4 regions of the Variovorax sp. SRS16 genome follow, and region 4 is predicted to be linked to each of the others. Evidence: predicted binding sites of a transcription regulator. Region 4 holds the regulator's gene; each other region holds the start of a gene.
The links. Region 4 encodes sigma-54, which starts transcription at its own class of promoters, with help from an activator protein. Its sites were predicted from a motif close to TGGCANGNAANCTGCTTT; they were not measured.
Positions count from the first base shown of each region.

Region 1: glnA (type I glutamate--ammonia ligase) is a predicted target of sigma-54. The motif match lies at 3,020-3,037, and genes of this name have one in related genera.
Region 2: E5P2_RS19745 (PQQ-dependent methanol/ethanol family dehydrogenase) is a predicted target of sigma-54. The motif match lies at 1,660-1,677, and genes of this name have one in related genera.
Region 3: E5P2_RS16285 (CmpA/NrtA family ABC transporter substrate-binding protein) is a predicted target of sigma-54. The motif match lies at 1,690-1,707, and genes of this name have one in related genera.

Region 1 is NZ_LR594666.1:1,603,811-1,608,243, forward strand. It holds gene E5P2_RS07735 (polysaccharide deacetylase family protein) at 1-207, shown strand, start outside; gene E5P2_RS07740 (sterol desaturase family protein) at 238-1,209, shown strand; gene E5P2_RS07745 (EI24 domain-containing protein) at 1,266-2,138, shown strand; gene E5P2_RS07750 (competence/damage-inducible protein A) at 2,135-2,935, shown strand; gene glnA (type I glutamate--ammonia ligase) at 3,083-4,433, shown strand, end outside.
Region 2 is NZ_LR594666.1:4,064,693-4,069,125, reverse strand. It holds gene E5P2_RS19750 (dipeptidyl-peptidase 5) at 1-1,483, opposite strand, end outside; gene E5P2_RS19745 (PQQ-dependent methanol/ethanol family dehydrogenase) at 1,746-3,539, shown strand; gene E5P2_RS19740 (high-potential iron-sulfur protein) at 3,554-3,898, shown strand; gene E5P2_RS19735 (MotA/TolQ/ExbB proton channel family protein) at 3,877-4,433, shown strand, end outside.
Region 3 is NZ_LR594666.1:3,367,050-3,371,482, forward strand. It holds gene tsaD (tRNA (adenosine(37)-N6)-threonylcarbamoyltransferase complex transferase subunit TsaD) at 1-303, opposite strand, end outside; gene E5P2_RS16280 (nitrate regulatory protein) at 406-1,659, shown strand; gene E5P2_RS16285 (CmpA/NrtA family ABC transporter substrate-binding protein) at 1,894-3,138, shown strand; gene ntrB (nitrate ABC transporter permease) at 3,149-4,075, shown strand; gene E5P2_RS16295 (ABC transporter ATP-binding protein) at 4,072-4,433, shown strand, end outside.
Region 4 is NZ_LR594666.1:5,294,916-5,299,348, forward strand. It holds gene E5P2_RS25575 (phospholipase D family protein) at 1-1,574, opposite strand, end outside; gene E5P2_RS25580 (RNA polymerase factor sigma-54) at 1,586-3,184, opposite strand; gene lptB (LPS export ABC transporter ATP-binding protein) at 3,198-3,992, opposite strand; gene lptA (lipopolysaccharide transport periplasmic protein LptA) at 3,989-4,433, opposite strand, start outside.

The sequences.
Region 1 (4,433 bases), 3.7 Mb from region 4:
AGCAACGAGAAGCTGCTGAAACAGGCGCTGGACACCATCCGGCCAGGGGACATCCTCCTGGCGCATCTGGGCATCTGGTCGCGCAAGGATCCCTGGGCGCCGGCCGATCTCGAGCCGCTCATTGTCGGGCTGAAAGCCAAGGGCTTCTGCTTCGAGACGCTGCGCCAGCACCCGGCGTACCGGGCCTGGATCGCCGCGCATCCCTGAACCTTTTTCGCTGAGCAGGATCGCTCGTTCATGGACTGGTTCACCGATCAATTCGCGTTCATGCAGCAGTGGCTCTTCGAGTCTGCCGTGCAGCCGCTGGTCTATGCCGTCGGCCTCGGCGGCTGGGTCGAGGATGCGTTCGATGCCACCGGCTGGGTGCTCGTCGGCCTGATCCAGATCGCGGTGCTGATCGCCGTGATCGGACCCTTGCAGCGCTGGCGCCCGGCGGAGCCGGTGGTCGACCGCCGCGCGATCCGCACCGACATCCTGTACACGCTGATCCATCGGCTCGGGCTGTTCCGCCTGGCGATGTTCTTTGCGCTGGTGCCGCTGTTCGACCATCTGCTGGGCATCGTGCGCACCGCGGGCTGGGGCAGTCTTCATCTGGACGAACTCTGGCCGGGCGTCACCGACGTGCCCTGGATCGCCTTCGCGATCTACCTGGTGGTCCTCGACCTCGTCGAATACCTGATCCATCGCGGGCAGCACGGCTTTCGATGGTGGTGGGCGCTGCATTCGCTGCATCACTCGCAGCGCCAGATGACCATGTGGAGCGACAATCGCAACCACCTGCTAGACGACGTGATCCACGACACGATCATCGTCGTCGTCGCGCAGCTGATCGGCGTCGCACCGGGGCAGTTCATCGCGATCGTGGCCTTCATGCAGCTTAGCGAGAGCCTGCAGCATGCCAACCTGCGCCTGGGCTTCGGCGCCATCGGCGAAAGGCTCTGGGTCAGTCCGCGTTTTCACCGGCTTCATCACAGCATCGGGATCGGGCACGAATCGCACGGCCCGCGCACGCTGGGCGGCCACAACTTCGGCGTGCTGCTGCCCTGGTGGGACATCCTGTTTCGCACCGGGAATTTCGAGGATCGCTACGAGGCGACCGGCATTCGCGACCAGATCGAACCCGATGCACAGGGCCGCGTGCGCGACTACGGGCGCGGCTTCTGGGCGCAGCAGTGGCTGGGGCTGCGGCGGCTGGTCAATCGGGGCTGAACGGCGCCATCACGCCGACCACTCTGCTTCACACGCAGGCGTTATCCTCGGCGTCGATGCGTCTCCTCCTCGATTCTTTCTGGCGTTCGGTGGCCTACTGCATGCACCCGCGGGTGGTCGTGCTCTCGCTGCTGCCGCTGGCGATCATGGCGATCCTGACGGCGATCTTCGGCTATTTCTATTGGGATGCGGCGGTGAGCTGGACGCGCGGCGCGCTGGATGCGTGGCCCCTGCTGTCGAGCTTCTGGGGCTGGATGGGACGCCTGTTCTCGGGCAACGTGACGGCCGCACTCGCCCCATTGGTGGTGGTGGTCGCGGCCACGCCGGTGCTGGTGGTGGTGGCACTGCTGGTGGTCGCCGGGTTCATGGCGCCGGCCTTGACGCGCCTGGTGGCCGAACGGCGCTTCCCGACCCTGGAACAGAAGCGGGGCGCGTCCTTCATCGGCGCCGTCGCCCGATCGCTCGGCCTCACGGTGCTGGCGCTGCTCGCCCTGGTCGTGTCGATGCCGCTCTGGCTCATCCCGCCGCTGGTGCTGGTCCTTCCGCCACTGATCTGGGGTTGGCTGACCTACCGCGTGATGAGCTTCGATGCGCTGTCCGGCCACGCGAGCCCGGAGGAGCGCGACGTGCTCCTGCGGGTGCATCGGCTGCCGCTGCTGGGCATCGGCGTGCTGTGCGGCTATCTGGGCGCGGCGCCCAGCATCGTCTGGGCGTCGGGGCTGCTGTTCGCCGCGGCTTTCTTCGTCCTCGTGCCGCTCGCGATCTGGATCTACACGCTCGTGTTCGCATTCTCGGCGCTCTGGTTCGGGCACTATTGCCTCGACGCGCTGGCGCAACTGCGGGCGCAGCGCGCGGCCGCAGCCGTTTCAACTTCTGCGGTCGAGCTGGCGGATGCCCGCGCGACCGCCACTCAATGGGGCGCGCCATGACCCGTGCATTCGGTCTGATCGTCGTCGGCGACGAAATCCTCTCCGGCAAGCGTGCCGACAAGCACATGCCCAAGGTGATCGAACTGCTCGCCGCGCGCGGCCTCGAGCTGGCCTGGGCCGAATACGTCGGCGACGTGCCCACACGCATCACGGCCGCGCTGGAGCGGGCCTTCGCGTCGGGCGACATCGTGTTTTCCACCGGTGGCATCGGCGCCACCCCGGACGACCACACCCGCCAGTGCGCCGCCAAGGCGCTGCGGGTTCCGCTGGCCCTGCATCCCGAAGCCGAGCTGCTGATTCGCGAGCGCATGCAGGACACGGCACGCGAGCAAGGCACCGCCTACGAGGCGAACCGTCCGGACAACATCCATCGCCTCAACATGGGCGTGTTTCCGCAGGGCGCGACGATCATCCGCAACCCCTACAACAAGATTCCGGGCTTCAGCGTCGGGCATGTGCATTTCGTGCCGGGCTTTCCGGTCATGGCCTGGCCGATGATCGAATCGGTGCTCGACACGCAGTACACCGAGCTCTTCGCGCGCGGCCTGGCGGTCGAAAAATCCGTGATCGTCTATGGCGCCATGGAGGCGGCGCTGACGCCGCTCATGGAAGCCGTCGAGCATGCGCATCCGGGCATCAAGGTGTTCAGCCTGCCGAGCGTGGACCATGCCGTGCACGGCCGCCACATCGAGCTCGGCGTCAAGGGCCCGGCCGATCGCATCGAGTCCGCCTATGCGGCGCTGATCGAGGGACTGCACGGCTTTAAGGCAAAGCTTGGCCCCGAATTGGTGCGCTAACTTGGTGCGCACCATTTTGGCTGCAAAATGCCGACTGACGGCCGCCCCGGGGGTGCCCAGCGCGTGTTCCGCGCGCGCCCGCAATGGCATAGAAACTGCATTCCCGATTCCGTACTTCCAACCACTATCCAAACCAGGAGAAACCTGATGGCAAAGACCGTCGCCGATGTACTCAAACTCGTGAAGGAAAACGAGGTCAAGTTCGTCGACTTCCGATTCACCGACACCCGCGGCAAGGAGCAGCACGTGACCGTGCCGGTCTCGGCGTTCGACGAAGGCAAGTTCACCGACGGCCATGCCTTCGACGGCTCGTCGATCGCCGGATGGAAGGGCATCGAAGCCTCGGACATGCAGCTCATGCCCGACCCCAACACGGCCAACATCGATCCCTTCTTCGAAGAGACCACGCTGATCCTGACCTGCGACGTGGTCGATCCGTCGGACGGCAAGCCCTACGAGCGCGACCCGCGTTCCCTGGCCAAGCGCGCCGAGGCGTACATGAAGGCATCCGGCCTGGGCGACACCGCGTTCTTCGGTCCGGAGCCCGAATTCTTCGTGTTCGACGGCGTGCGCTGGCAGAACGACATGTCCGGCTGCTTCGTCAAGATCGAATCCGAGGAAGCCTCGTGGAACACCGGCAAGGAGTTCGAGCACGGCAACACCGGTCACCGTCCCGCCACCAAGGGCGGCTACTTCCCGGTGCCGCCGGTCGACAGCTTCCAGGACATGCGCTCCGAGATGTGCCTGGTGCTCGAATCGCTGGGCATCCCGGTCGAAGTGCACCACCACGAAGTGGCCAACGCGGGCCAGATGGAACTCGGCACCAAGTTCAGCACGCTGATCCAGCGCGCCGACTGGATCCAGCTGCAGAAGTACGTGATCCACAACGTGGCCCACGCCTACGGCAAGACTGCGACCTTCATGCCCAAGCCGATCGTCGGCGACAACGGCTCCGGCATGCACGTGCACCAGTCGGTCTGGAAGGACGGCAAGAACCTGTTCGCCGGCGACGGCTACGCGGGCCTGAGCGATTTCGCGCTGCACTACATCGGCGGCATCATCAAGCATGCCCGTGCGCTGAACGCCATCACGAACCCCGGCACCAACAGCTACAAGCGCCTGGTGCCCGGCTTCGAGGCGCCGGTGAAGCTGGCCTACTCGGCCAAGAACCGTTCCGCGTCGATCCGCATTCCGTTCGTCGCGAACCCGAAGGGCCGTCGCGTCGAAGCGCGCTTCCCCGATCCGCTGATGAACCCGTACCTGGGCTTCGCGGCCCTGTTGATGGCCGGTCTCGACGGCGTCGAGAACAAGATCCATCCGGGCGAAGCGGCCAGCAAGGACCTCTACCACCTGCCGCCGGAAGAAGACGCGCTGATCCCGACCGTGTGCCACAGCCTCGACCAGGCGCTGGAGTATCTCGACAAGGACCGTGCCTTCCTGACCAAGGGCGGCGTGTTCACCGATGCTTACATCGATGCCTACATCGATCTCAAGATGC
Region 2 (4,433 bases), 1.2 Mb from region 4:
TCACCATGCGTGCCGCATCCACCAGCCCGTTCGCGACGAGATACGACGCGGCCGCGCCGCAGTCCCGTGCATCGACGATGCCCCACATGCGATGAAGCCGGTTGCGATAGGCGCGCCCGTAGCCCGTGCTGCCGCCATAGTCCACGTCGACGACGGCGATGCCGCGGCTGGTCCAGAACTGCGTGCGCAGGTCGAGGCTCCTGGAGGCGGACGAGGTGGGGCCGCCGTGGCACTTGACCAGCAAGGGCGGCAGCGATCCCGGCGGGCCTTGGCAGTCGGCGTTGGCCGGCGGATAGAACAGCGCGAAGGCGGTTTCGCCCGGCGATGTGGGGAACTCGATCAACCGGGGCGTCGAGATGTATTCGCGCAGGGTCGGGTCGTCGGCCATGGCCGTGGTGTTCCGGACGATCGCAGCATGCCCCGACGCCGCATCCAGAACGACGACCGCGCCTGCCACGGTGGGGCTGCCGGCCTTGAACGCGATCGTGCCGGCACTCGCCCTCACCGAGGAAAACTCCGTGAACGGCAGATCGAACGGCGTCAGCGCGCCGCCATGCAGGTCCAGCAGTGCGAGCTTGCCGCTGCCGTCCTCGGTGTACGTGCACACCAGTTGGTGCGCCGACACGAACGCATACGTCGACATGCCGAAACCCCATTGAGCCCGGCCGAACTCCGCGGTCCTGGGACACAGGTTGACGGCGGTGCCGCTCGCTTCGCGCCGATAGATGTTCCACCAGCCCGAACGGTCCGAGACATAGTGGAGCAGGCCATCGGGCGACCACTCCGGCTGGAACACCGATTCGCCTGGGCCGCCCGCCACCATGACCGCATTCGTGACCGCCGCGCCGTCGAACTCGCCGACCCACAGTTGGGTGGCGGTCCATGGCATGTCGGGATGGTCCCAGGCCAGCCACGCAAGCAGCCGGCCATCCGGGCTCAGCCGAGGGGAGGCATAGAAGTCGCTTCCTTGCACGAGCACCGATTCGCCGCCGGCCGGACCCAGGCCCAGCGCGACGAGGGTGTTGGCGGCCTCGGCGCCAGGCGTCCGATGGTCCTCGCGGATGCCGATCCAGAGAAGGCGCGCGGCGTCGATCTGCCCATCGGCGTAGCGCAGCACGGCATCGTTCGACGCCGGCGCCAGGGTCAATGGTGTCGGCACGCCCGAGCCGTCGAGCCGGTAAAGACGTTGATCGGCGAAGTTCGAAAAGTACACCGCACCGGCCGCCAGCGAGACGGCGCCGCCGCCGTATTCGTGCACCCGCGTGCGGGCGGAAAAAGGCCGTGGCGTGACATCGACGCCCGCGCCGTCGTCACCCAGGCGAACCAGCACATGGCGGCCGGCCTCCAGCGGCCTGCCTTCGATCCAGTAGACGACGCCCTCGTGGAGGAGCACGTCGATCAGCGTGGTCTGGGCCGTCGCCACCCGCTCGGACGTGATGGGCGATGGCCAGGCGCCGAAAGGGGCGGTGATCGAAGGGGGCATGGGTGAGACCTCGCGGGGTAGGGATCGCCCGCCGATTGTCACTGTGGCGAGATGCCACGATCGCCGCCGCGCCTGCTGTTCAACCTTGTAGCAGTCCAACGGGAAAACCCGCACGCCATCGCGCGACACATGCCCGCTATTGCCACAACGCGGTTGCCGGCAGCGGCTTCGGCGCGTGGCACGGACATTGCCCCTCTGCATGGTGATGGGCGTGCTCACAGGGGCGCGTCCGAACCGCGATATCCATCCACGAGGAGACACCATGCAATTGAAGCTCTTGACCGCTCTTATTTCCATCGGCCTGGCGGCGGCTGCGGCCGACGCACAGGTCACGGACAAGATGATCCAGTCCGAGGCCACGGCCAGCGGCAACATCCTGACCTGGGGCGTCAATACCCAGGGGCAGCGCTATTCGCCGCTGAAGCAGGTCAACACCGCCACGGTCGCCAGGCTGGCGCCGGTGTGGGCCTTCTCGTTCGGCGGCGAGAAGCAGCGCGGGCAGGAGTCGCAGCCCGTCATCAGCAACGGCAAGATGTTCGTCACCGCGTCGTACTCGCGCATCTTCGCGCTCGATGCCACCACCGGCAAGAAGCTGTGGAAGTACGAGCATCGTCTGCCCGAAGGCATCATGCCGTGCTGCGACGTGGTCAACCGCGGCGCGGCGCTGTACGACAACCTGGTGATCTTCGCCACGCTCGACGCCCAGCTCGTGGCGCTCGACCAGAACACCGGCGACGTGGTCTGGAAGGAAAAGATCGACGACTACGCGGCAGGCTACTCGGCCACGGCCGCGCCGATCATCGCCAACGGCGTGATGCTGACCGGCGTGTCCGGCGGCGAGTTCGGCGTGGTCGGCCGCGTCGAGGCACGCGACCCCAAGACGGGCAAGCTGCTGTGGACACGGCCCACGGTCGAAGGCCACATGGGCTACACCTACGACAAGGACGGCAACAAGAAGGAGAACGGCATCTCGGGCACCGCCAACAAGAGCTGGCCCGGCGATCTCTGGAAGACGGGCGGAGCGGCCACCTGGCTCGGCGGCACCTTCGATCCGAAGACCGGCCTGGCCTACTTCGGCACCGGCAATCCGGCGCCGTGGAACAGCCATCTGCGCCAGGGCGACAACCTCTATTCGTGCTCCACCGTGGCGATCGACGTGAAGACGGGCCAGATCAAGTGGCACTACCAGGGCACGCCCAACGACAGCTGGGACTTCGACGGCGTCAACGAGTTCGTCACCTTCGACATGGACGGCAAGCGCGTCGGCGGCAAGGCGGATCGCAACGGCTTCTTCTACGTGAACGATGCGACCACGGGCCAGCTGCTCAATGCGTTTCCCTTCGTCAAGAAAATCACCTGGGCCAGCAGCATCGACCTGAAGACCGGCCGCCCCAACTTCATCGCGGACAACCGGCCCGGCGATCCGACCGCCGGTGCCGACGGCAAGAAGGGCAGCTCCGTCTTCGCCGCGCCGGGCTTCCTCGGCGGCAAGAACCAGATGCCGATGGCCTACAGCCCCGACACCAAGATGTTCTACGTGCCCGCCAACGAATGGGGCATGGACATCTGGAACGAGCCGGTCGCCTACAAGAAGGGCGCGGCCTACCTGGGTGCCGGCTTCACGATCAAGCCGCTCAACGACGACTACATCGGCGCGCTGCGCGCGATCGATCCGAAGACCGGCAAGATCGCCTGGGAAGTGAAGAACGGCGCGCCGCTGTGGGGCGGCGTGCTGACCACCGGCGGCAACCTGGTGTTCTGGGGCACGCCCGAAGGCTACCTGAAGGCCGCCGACGCGAAGACGGGCAAGGTGGTGTGGGAGTTCCAGACCGGCTCCGGCGTCGTGGCGCCGCCCATCACCTGGCAGCAGGGCGGCGAGCAGTACGTGGGCGTGGTGTCGGGCTGGGGCGGCGCGGTGCCGCTGTGGGGCGGCGAGGTGGCCAAGAAGGTCAACCTCCTGGAGCAGGGCGGCATGGTGTGGGTCTTCAAGATCCCCTCCGGCGGCAATGCGCCGCGCACGGCCAAGGCCGCGGACGCCAAGGTCGCCTCCAACTGACCGGGGCAGGCGCCATGGAAAAGGGCAAGGAAGGCGTGGCCGTCGAGGCCACGAGGAGAGCGCTTGTCGGTCGCATGGTCGGCGGCATCTGCCTGCTGGCCGTGACGCCGGTCGGTGCGCTGGCCGCGCCGCCCCACGTCGAGGAGGCCGACGAAACGGCGGTGCAGCTGGGCTACAGGCACGACAGCAGGAACGTCGATGCGAAGAAGTACCCCAGGCACGCGGCCACCCAGCGGTGCGTGAATTGCGCGATGTGGCAGGGCGCTGCCGCAGACCCATGGGCCGGCTGCGCGATGTTCGGCCGCAAACACGTCGCCGCCGAAGGCTGGTGCACGGCATGGGCGCCGAAGCCGGCCTGAGGGCGGCGGGCAGACGCTGGGCAGCGGGCCGCCCGCGCCGTGCGGTGCCGGCGCCCGAGCCCTTGTGGTTCGAATGGCTCGCGCTGGCCGGCGCCTTCGCCTTCGCCACCTGGCTGCTGGGCGCGCGTGGCGTGTGGGCGCTGTTGCTGCGCTCCGATCCGACCGGCATCACGCTGGCCATCGTGATCGTGTTTGCCGCCGCGACCCTGTGGTGCGGCGCACGCGCGCGCGTGCTGCAGGCACAGCGCGTCGCGCTCGGCGATGCGCGCGCACGCGGCGCGGCAGCCGCGTGCTGGGCCGCCGACTACTGGCGCGTGCTGTCGCATGACAAGACCGATGCCGACACCGCACTCGACCTGCTGATGGAGCGCACGCACGGCGCCCATGCCGCGGCATGGTGGGTGAACGGCGCGCAGCTCAAGCTGGGCCTGCTCGGCAAGGTGATCGGCTTTTCGATCCTGGCGCTGGACATCGGCAACACGCAGAGCTTCGACCCGGCGCAATCGCAGGACCTGTTGCGCAGCCTCACGGCAGG
Region 3 (4,433 bases), 1.9 Mb from region 4:
CGCGCAGGCCACGCCGGCGCCCACCAGCAGCGCGCCCGCCAGGCCCGGCCCGCGCGTGTACGCGACCACGTCGACCTCGGCCAGCGTTCGGCCGGCTTCGTCGAACACCGCCTGCGCGAGCGGCAGCACGCGGCGGATGTGGTCGCGGCTGGCCAGTTCAGGCACCACGCCGCCATAGGCCTGGTGCATGGCGATCTGGCTGTGCAGCGCGTGCGCGGCCAGACGCGGCAGGCCGCTGGCACCGGCTTCCACCAGGGCCACGCCGGTTTCGTCGCACGACGATTCGATTCCCAGAACGAGCATGCGGCGAGTGTAGGGGGCGCCCGTTTTCGGGGCACGAATGTTGCTCCATGCCCCTATGCCCTCCTCCCGGACCCGCGATCCGCGCCCCTGCAGCGCCCGACGATGAAATCCGGCCCGAATTTCCTGATGGCCGCGCTGCGCTGCGAGATCGACGCGCTGGAGCAGCTCGCACGCACCAGCGAACTGGTCGGCGCCATCGGCCGGCTGGTCCATGCGCTGCAACGCGAGCGCGGGCTGTCGAACCTGCTGCTGGGTTCGCGCGGCCAGGGCTTCGCGGTCCAACGCAGTGCGCAAGTCGTCGAATGCGTGCGGATGGAGCGGGCGGTGCGCACCGGTTTCGATCGGCTCGAAACGGACGCCGGCCGCATCGGCAACGGCGCCCGCCTCTTCAGCCGCATCGCCTGGGTGCTGCCCGGCTTGGACGCCCTGCCCGCGCTGCGCGGCCGCATCGGTGCGACGGAGATCGATGCCGCGCAGGCCACCGCGGCTTTCGTCAAGCTGATCGCCGGGCTGCTCGCGGTCGTGTTCGAGGCGGCCGACGGCGCGACCTCGCCGGAGATCTCGCGCCTGCTGGTCGCGATGTTCAACTTCATGCAGGGCAAGGAATTCGCGGGCCAGGAACGCGCCTGCGGCGCCGCGGCCTTCGCCTCGGGCCACAACGACAGCGCGCGGCAGCAGCACTGGCTGCACCTGATCGAGTCGCAGGAACGCTGCTTCCAGGTTTTCGCCGAGTTCACGGCTTCGCACCCGGGCGAACTCCGGCCCACCGACCGGCCTGCCCTGCAGTTCGCCGAGCTGGAGCGCTTTCGCCGCATCGCCTGCGCGGCGCCCGCGGGCGTGGCGCTCGACACGGGCCTGAGCCAGGCCTGGTTCGACTGCTCGACGCACCGCATCGATGCGATGAAGGATGTCGAAGACCGCCTGGCCGCCGACCTGCGGCAGCTGTGCGCGCAGAAGACCGCGCAGGCGCGCGCGGACCTGCAGGTGCACGAGGCGCTGCTGGCCCGGCTGGTGGGCGACGCGGATGCGCCGGCCGACCTGTTCTTCGGCGATGCGGCCGCGTCGCCGCCGTCGGCGGGCACGACCGTCTACGGGCGGCAGCTCGAACGCTCGATCCTCGAGATCGTGCAGGAGCAATCGCATCGGCTGCAGGCGATGAGCGACGAGCTCGACACCGTGCGCGCCGCCCTCAACGAGCGCAAGCTGGTCGAGCGCGCCAAGGGACTGCTGATGGCGCACCGCCGCCTGAGCGAGGAAGAGGCGCACAAGATGCTGCGCCGGACCGCGATGAACCAGGGCCGTCGGCTGGTCGAAGTGGCGGAGTCCGTACTTTCAATGGCCGAATACCTGGAATGACTGAAATGGTGCACGAACGTGCGCTTCGGCTGGCACGCAGCTTGCAATCCCGAGAGCCATAGACCGACGAAGGTCTTCAGACAGGCGGCATCCAACGACGGGTGCGGCCCATCGACCGGACAAAGGCGTCCCCATCCCGCAAGGGCTCGTCATCGAGCGAGCCCCGGCGTGATGAGGACGCCTTTTCGTTTTGCGCTTTCGTGATGTGTCCCTTTCCTTTTCGGAGTTCGTCCCATGACCGATTCGTTGAAACCCGCACTGAGCCGCCGCCGCATCCTGCAAGCTGCGGCCGCGGGCGTCGCCGGCCTCGACCCCGCGCTGCGCGCAGCCGTCTGGGCCCAGGGCTCGGACAAGCCCGAGAAGGAAGAGGTGAAGATCGGCTTCATCCCGCTGACCGACTGCGCCAGCGTCGTGATGGCCTCCGTGCTGGGCTTCGACAGGAAGTACGGCGTCAAGATCGTGCCCAGCAAGGAAGCCAGCTGGGCCGGCGTGCGCGACAAGCTGGTCAATGGCGAGCTCGACATGTCGCATGTGCTCTACGGCCTCGTCTACGGCGTGCACGTGGGCGTGGGCGGGCCGAAGAAGGACATGGCCGTGCTGATGGGCCTGAACCGCAACGGCCAGGCGATCACGCTCTCGAAGGCGCTGGCCGACAAGGGCGCGGTCGATGCGCCGTCGCTGGCCAGGGTGATGGCGAAGGACAAGCGCGAATACACCTTCGCCGGCACCTTCCCGACCAGCACCCACACGATGTGGCTCAACTACTGGCTGGCCACGGCCGACATCAGCCCGGTGAAGGACGCCAAGGTGATCGTCGTGCCGCCGCCGCAGATGGTGGCCAACATGCGCGTCGGCAACATGGACGGCTTCTGCGTCGGCGAGCCCTGGGGCCAGCGCGCCATCATGGACAGGATCGGCGTCACCGCGATCACCACGCAGGACATCTGGAAGGACCATCCCGAGAAGGTGCTCGGCACGCGCGCCGAGTTCGTCAAGGCCAACCCGAACACCTGCCGAGCCGTGATGATGGCCGTGCTCGAAGCCGGCAGGTGGATCGACGCCAACCTGCAGAACAAGAACAGGATGGCCGACGTGGTGGCCGAGAAGTCGTACATCAACACCAGCGTCGATGCGATCAACCAGCGCATCCTCGGGCGCTACGACAACGGCATGGGCAAGACCTGGGACGACCCCAACCACATGAAGTTCTTCGACGACGGCGCGGTCAACTTTCCGTACCTGTCCGACGGCATGTGGTTCCTGACCCAGCACAAGCGCTGGGGCCTCCTGAAGGAGCACCCGGACTACCTCGCGGTGGCCAGGCAGATCAACCAGATCGACCTCTACAAGGAGGTCGCCGGCGCGATGAAGGTCGGCGTGCCGAAGGATCCGCTGCGCACCAGCAAGCTGTTCGACGGCGTGGTGTGGGACGGCAAGGATCCGAAGAAGTACGCCGATTCATTCAAGGTCCATGCCTGAGGAGCCCGCCATGGTCAGTGCCGTCTTCCATGCCCCGCCCCTCGATGCCGGCCAGCCCAGGCCGGTCGCGGCCAAGAGCGCCGTGCCGGTGCGCCCGATGATGTCCGCCGCGCCGCAGCAGGCCGCGAACGAAACCGTGGCGCGCACACCGCGCGACTTCAACCTGCTGTGGCAGCGCGTGCTGCCGCCGCTGCTCGGCTTCGCGCTGCTGGTCCTGGTCTGGGAACTGGTGGCGATGAAGAGCAGCAACGGCTTCCCGTCGCCGCTGCAGACCTGGAAGGAAGCGCTGGTCGTGTTCAGCGATCCGTTCTACAGCAACGGACCCAACGACCAGGGCGTGGGCTGGAACGTGCTCTCGTCATTGCGGCGTGTGGCGCTCGGCTTCGGCCTGGCGGCGGCGGTCGGCATCCCGGCCGGCTTCGCGATCGGGCGCTTCGACTTTCTCGGGCGCATGTTCAATCCGCTCATCAGCCTGCTGCGGCCGGTCTCGCCGCTGGCCTGGCTGCCGATCGGCCTGCTGGTCTTCAAGGGCGCGAATCCCGCGGCCATCTGGACCCTCTTCATCTGCTCGATCTGGCCGATGATCATCAACACGGCCGTCGGCGTGCAGCGCGTGCCCGGCGACTACATGAACGTCGCCCGCGTGCTGAATCTTTCCGAATGGAAGATCCTCACGCGCATCCTGTTTCCCGCCGTGCTGCCCTACATGCTGACCGGCGTGCGGCTGGCCGTCGGCACCGCGTGGCTGGTGATCGTCGCGGCCGAGATGCTGACCGGCGGCGTCGGCATCGGCTTCTGGGTCTGGGACGAGTGGAACAACCTCAACGTCGCCCACATCATCATCGCGATCTTCGTCATCGGCATCGTCGGGCTGGTGCTCGAGTTCGCGCTGATCAAGGTCGCCACCGCATTCACGTTCGAGGAGGTGAAGGCATGAACGACGACGGCAAGTACATCGCGATCCAGGGCGTCGAGCAGCGCTTCAGGACGCCCAAGGGCAGCTTCCTCGCGTTGCGCGACATCGACCTCGATGTCGCCAAGGGCGAGTTCGTCACGCTGATCGGCCACTCGGGTTGCGGCAAGTCGACGCTGCTGAACCTGATCGCCGGCCTCGGCACGCCGACCCGAGGCGTGCTGCTGTGCGCCAACCGGGAGATCAAGGGCCCCGGCCCCGAGCGCGCCGTGGTGTTCCAGAACCATTCGCTCTTGCCCTGGCTCAGCTGTTTCGAGAACGTGTACCTCGCGGTCGAGCGCGTGTTCGCGGCGACCGAGAGCAAGGCGCAGCTGCGCGCGCG
Region 4 (4,433 bases):
GGCGCGAGCAGTTCGAGCATCACGCGGTCCCACAGGCGCGCGTCGGGTTCCTGCGTCAGCACCTGCTCGGTGCCGCCGTCGGTGCTGACCCACTCGAGCCGTTCGCTGCTGGGCGTGAAGCGCACGCGGTAGGCGCCCTGCTGCTTCAGCACCTCGATCAGCTTCAGCAGCTGCTGCGCCATCTCGGGGCTGTAGATGATGAGTCCGATCTCGGTGTTGTGCGTGTCCGAGCGCGGGTCGAAGTTCATCGAGCCCAGGAACAGCGTGCGCCCGTCGAAGACAGCCGCCTTCGCGTGCAGCCGACCGACCTGCGAACCGAACAGGCCCAGCCGCACGCTGCGCCGCGTGCGCGCCGAACTGAGCTCGTACAGCTCGGCACCGAGCCGCAGCATGTCGGGCCGATAGCGCCGGTAGCCGGTGTGGACCACGGGCTCGTCGGTGGCCGCCAGCGAGTTGGTGACGACGCTGATCTTCACGCCGCGCCCGCGGATCTCGCGCATCACCTCCAGCCCGGCCTTGCCCGGAATCAGGTAGGGTGACACCAGTGTCACGTCGGAGCGCGAACGCCGCATCTGTTCGACCACGTTGTAGCGCACGCTGTCGACATCGAGCAGCGGCACGCCGCCGTAGGTCACGGGCTTGTCGATGACGCGGTCGGGCGAATCGGCATAGGCCTCGGCAAGGTTCCAGATCAGGTCCAGCTTGCCGGCCTTGATGTCCTCGGGGATCGGGCTGTAGCCGAGCACGTCGTTCGGCGCCGAGGAACGCGGCGCCGGCGTGGTCGCCGGGCCGGTCTTCTCGTCGAAGCTGCGCCGCAACGCGTCGGGCGAAAGGCCGGTCGCGACGACGGTCTGGATCGGCCGCACGTAGTCGCTGTTCCAGTACTGGTCGAACAGACTCGCCAGCCGCGGGATCAGCGCGCCGGCCACGAAGGTGTCGATGTCGAGGAAGTTGGCGCCGGCCGTCTGGGTGAAATACTGGCTGCCGATGTTGCGCCCGCCGGCCACGCCCATCGCGCCGTCGGCGATGAAGAGCTTGTTGTGCATGCGGTGGTTGACGCGGTCGAAGTCGAACAGCGAGGCAGTAAAGCGCTTCACGAGGCTGCCGCGGCCGGCCGGGAAGGGATTGAACAGCCGCAGCTCCACGTTCGGCGTCGCGGCCAGGCCGAGCAGCAGTTCGTCCTCGCCGGAGGTGTAGAGGTCGTCCATCAAGAGGCGCACGCGCACGCCGCGCTCGGCTGCATCGCGCAGCGTTCGCAGGAAATAGCGGCCCGTCTCGTCATCCTCGATCTGGTAGTACTGGACGTCGAGCGTGCGCTCGGCCCGGCGCGCCAGTTCAAGGCGCGTGTTGAGCGCGAAATCGCCGCCGGGCATGAGGCGGAAGCCGCTCAGGTCCGGGTCCGGCGACGAGGCCTGCGCGATGCGGCCGAGCGCGGTGTCGGCCGATGCCGGGACGGCCTTCGAGGGCGTGTGCGCGAACTCCCTCGGCAGCATCGCGCAGCCGCTGGCCAACAGCATCATCAGCGCCGCCAGCCCCAGGCCCAGCCAGCGCGACAGGAACCCCGGGCCGTTCATCGCGTGAACCCCTAGAGGGCCTTGCGCAGATTGGCCGGCGCGATGCGCAGCGCCTCGCGGTACTTGGCCACGGTCCGGCGCGCGCATTCGATGCCCTGCTCCTTGAGCATCTCGGAGACCTGGCTGTCCGACAGCGGCTTTCTCGTGTCCTCGGCGCTCACGAACTGCTTGATCAGCGCGCGCACCGCGGTGCTCGACGCGTTGCCGCCGGTCTCGGTGCCGAGTGCCGAGCCGAAGAAGTACTTGAGCTCGACGGTGCCAAAGGGCGTCGCCATGTACTTGGCGGTGGTCACGCGGCTGATGGTCGACTCGTGCAGGCCGAGCTCGTCGGCGATCTCGCGCAGCACCAGCGGACGCATCGCGAGCTCGCCATGCACGAAGAAGCTCTTCTGCCGCTCGACGATCGCGTTGGACACGCGAAGGATGGTGTCGAAGCGCTGCTGGATGTTCTTGATGAACCAGCGCGCCTCCTGCAAGCGCTGCGACAGCGCCTGGCTGCCCTCGCCCTTGTGCTGCTTGAGCGCGCCGGCGTAGATGTCGTGCACGCGCAGGCGCGGCATGACCTCGGGATTGAGCATGACGCGGAACTTGACGTTCGTGCCTTGGCCGATGCGCGTGACGATCACGTCGGGCACGACGACGTTGCGCTCGACATCGACGAAGCGGCGCCCCGGCTTGGGCTCGAGCCTGGCGATCACCTGCAGCGCGGCACGCACCGTGTCTTCGCTGCTGCGGGTGAGCGTGGCCAGGCGCTTGAAATCGCGCCGCGCGAGCAGCTCCATCGGCTGCTTGCAGACGGCGATCGCGATCTTGCGGATCTGCGCCTCCTGGTCGCCCTCGTTCGCATGCGCCAGCGCGCGCAGCTGGATCGTGAGGCATTCGCCGAGGCTGCGGGCGCCGACGCCGACTGGCTCCAGGCTCTGCAGCAGACCGAGCGCGACCTGGAAGTGGTGCACCAGCTCGTCGAACTGGTCGTTGTCTTCGCCCGCGAGGCCGGAGGCGAGCGCCGGCAGCGAGTCCTCGAGGTAGCCGTCGTCGTTGAGCGACTCGATCAGGAAGCGCAGCGCGGCGCGGTCGTTGTCGTCCAGCCGCAGGCCCAATGCCTGGCGGTGCAGGAAAGATTGCAGCGACTCCTGGCTGCGCGCCAGTTCGGTGGCATCGGCACGCTCGTCGTTGCCGAGGTTGTTGGCGCGCGCGGGCGCGTCGCCGCCCCACTCGCTGTCGTCGGGTGCCACATCGACGGTGCCATCGCCTTCCCAGCCGGGCTCCCCATCCGTGCTGTCGGCCGTGGCCGGCGCGTCGGCTTCGGCCGCGGTGCTCGTGCTGCCGACGCCGGCGTCAGCCAGCGGCGCGGACGGGCCGGACGGCAGCTCGCCGTCGCCCTCGGCCAGGCGATCGTCGTCGCGCACCGGTGCATCGGCCGCGTCGAGCCCGAACTCCTCGCGCTGCGCTTCTTCGGCGGTGCGTTCGAGGAACGGGTTGTCGTCGAGCATCTGCTCGACTTCCTGGCTCAGCTCGAGCGTGGACAGCTGCAGCAGCCGGATCGACTGCTGCAGCTGCGGCGTGAGCGCGAGATGCTGAGAGACTCGAAGCGAGAGACCCTGCTTCATCGGATTGCCGTCCCTACATCCGGAAATGCTCGCCCAGGTACACGCGCCGCACCTCGGCGTTGTCGACGATCTCCGAAGGCGTGCCTTGTGCCAGCACATGCCCGTCGCTGATGATGAACGCGTGATCGCAGATGCCCAGCGTCTCGCGCACGTTGTGATCGGTGATGAGCACGCCGATGCCGCGTTCCTTCAGGAAGCTGATGATGCGCTGGATCTCGATCACGGCGATGGGGTCGATCCCGGCGAAGGGCTCGTCCAGCAGGATGAAGCGCGGCTGCGTGGCGAGGGCGCGCGCGATCTCGACCCGGCGGCGCTCGCCGCCCGACAGGGACAGCGCCGGCGAATCGCGCAGATGGTCGACCCGCAGGTCGGACAGCAGCTCGGCCAGTCGCTCTTCGATGCGCAGCTTGCTCAACGGCAGCGGCCGGCCCTTGTCGTCGGGCTCGCGCTGCAGCTCGAGCACGGCGCGCACGTTTTCCTCGACCGTGAGCTTGCGGAAGATCGAGGCTTCCTGCGGCAGGTAGCTCAGGCCCATGCGGGCGCGGCGGTGGATCGGCATGTGCGCGATCGGCTCGCCGTCGATGGTGATGACGCCGGCATCGGCGCGCACCAGCCCGACGATCATGTAGAAGGAGGTGGTCTTGCCCGCGCCGTTGGGTCCGAGCAGTCCGACCACCTCGCCCTTCTGCACGCCCAGCGAGACATCCTTGACGACCTTGCGGCTGCCATAGCTCTTTTGCAGGCCGCGCGCCTCGAGCCGGCTGCTCGCTGCGCCCGTCGCTTCGCTCATGCCGGCGGTTTCGATCACTTGCGTGGCTCTCCATCCAGCGTGGTGCTGGAACGCAGCCCCGTGCCCGGCGCGGCCACCGGCGCCGGTGCGGCCGGCTTGGCCGCAGGCGCGGAGGCGCCCGCGGAAGCCGGCGCCACCGGCGGTTGGGCCTTGGGCGTCAGGATGGCCTTGACCCGGCCGGATGCCGGCGCCGACACGCCGGCATCCGGCGGCAACGTCGAACCATTGACGGTGAAGGTGTCGTTGCTCTGGTCGTAGACGATCAGCGGACCGCTGCTCTCGTCGTTGACCTTGGCGCCGATCAGGCGGCGCATCACCGCACGGCGGATGAACTTCACGTTGTCGGCGCGGCTGTCGTATTCGATGACTTCCGATTCGCCCTCGATCCACTCGTCGACGCCGGCATCGCGCTTTTGCTTGTAGTAGGCCAGCTTGCCGGGCGCGGCCGTGACCACGCCG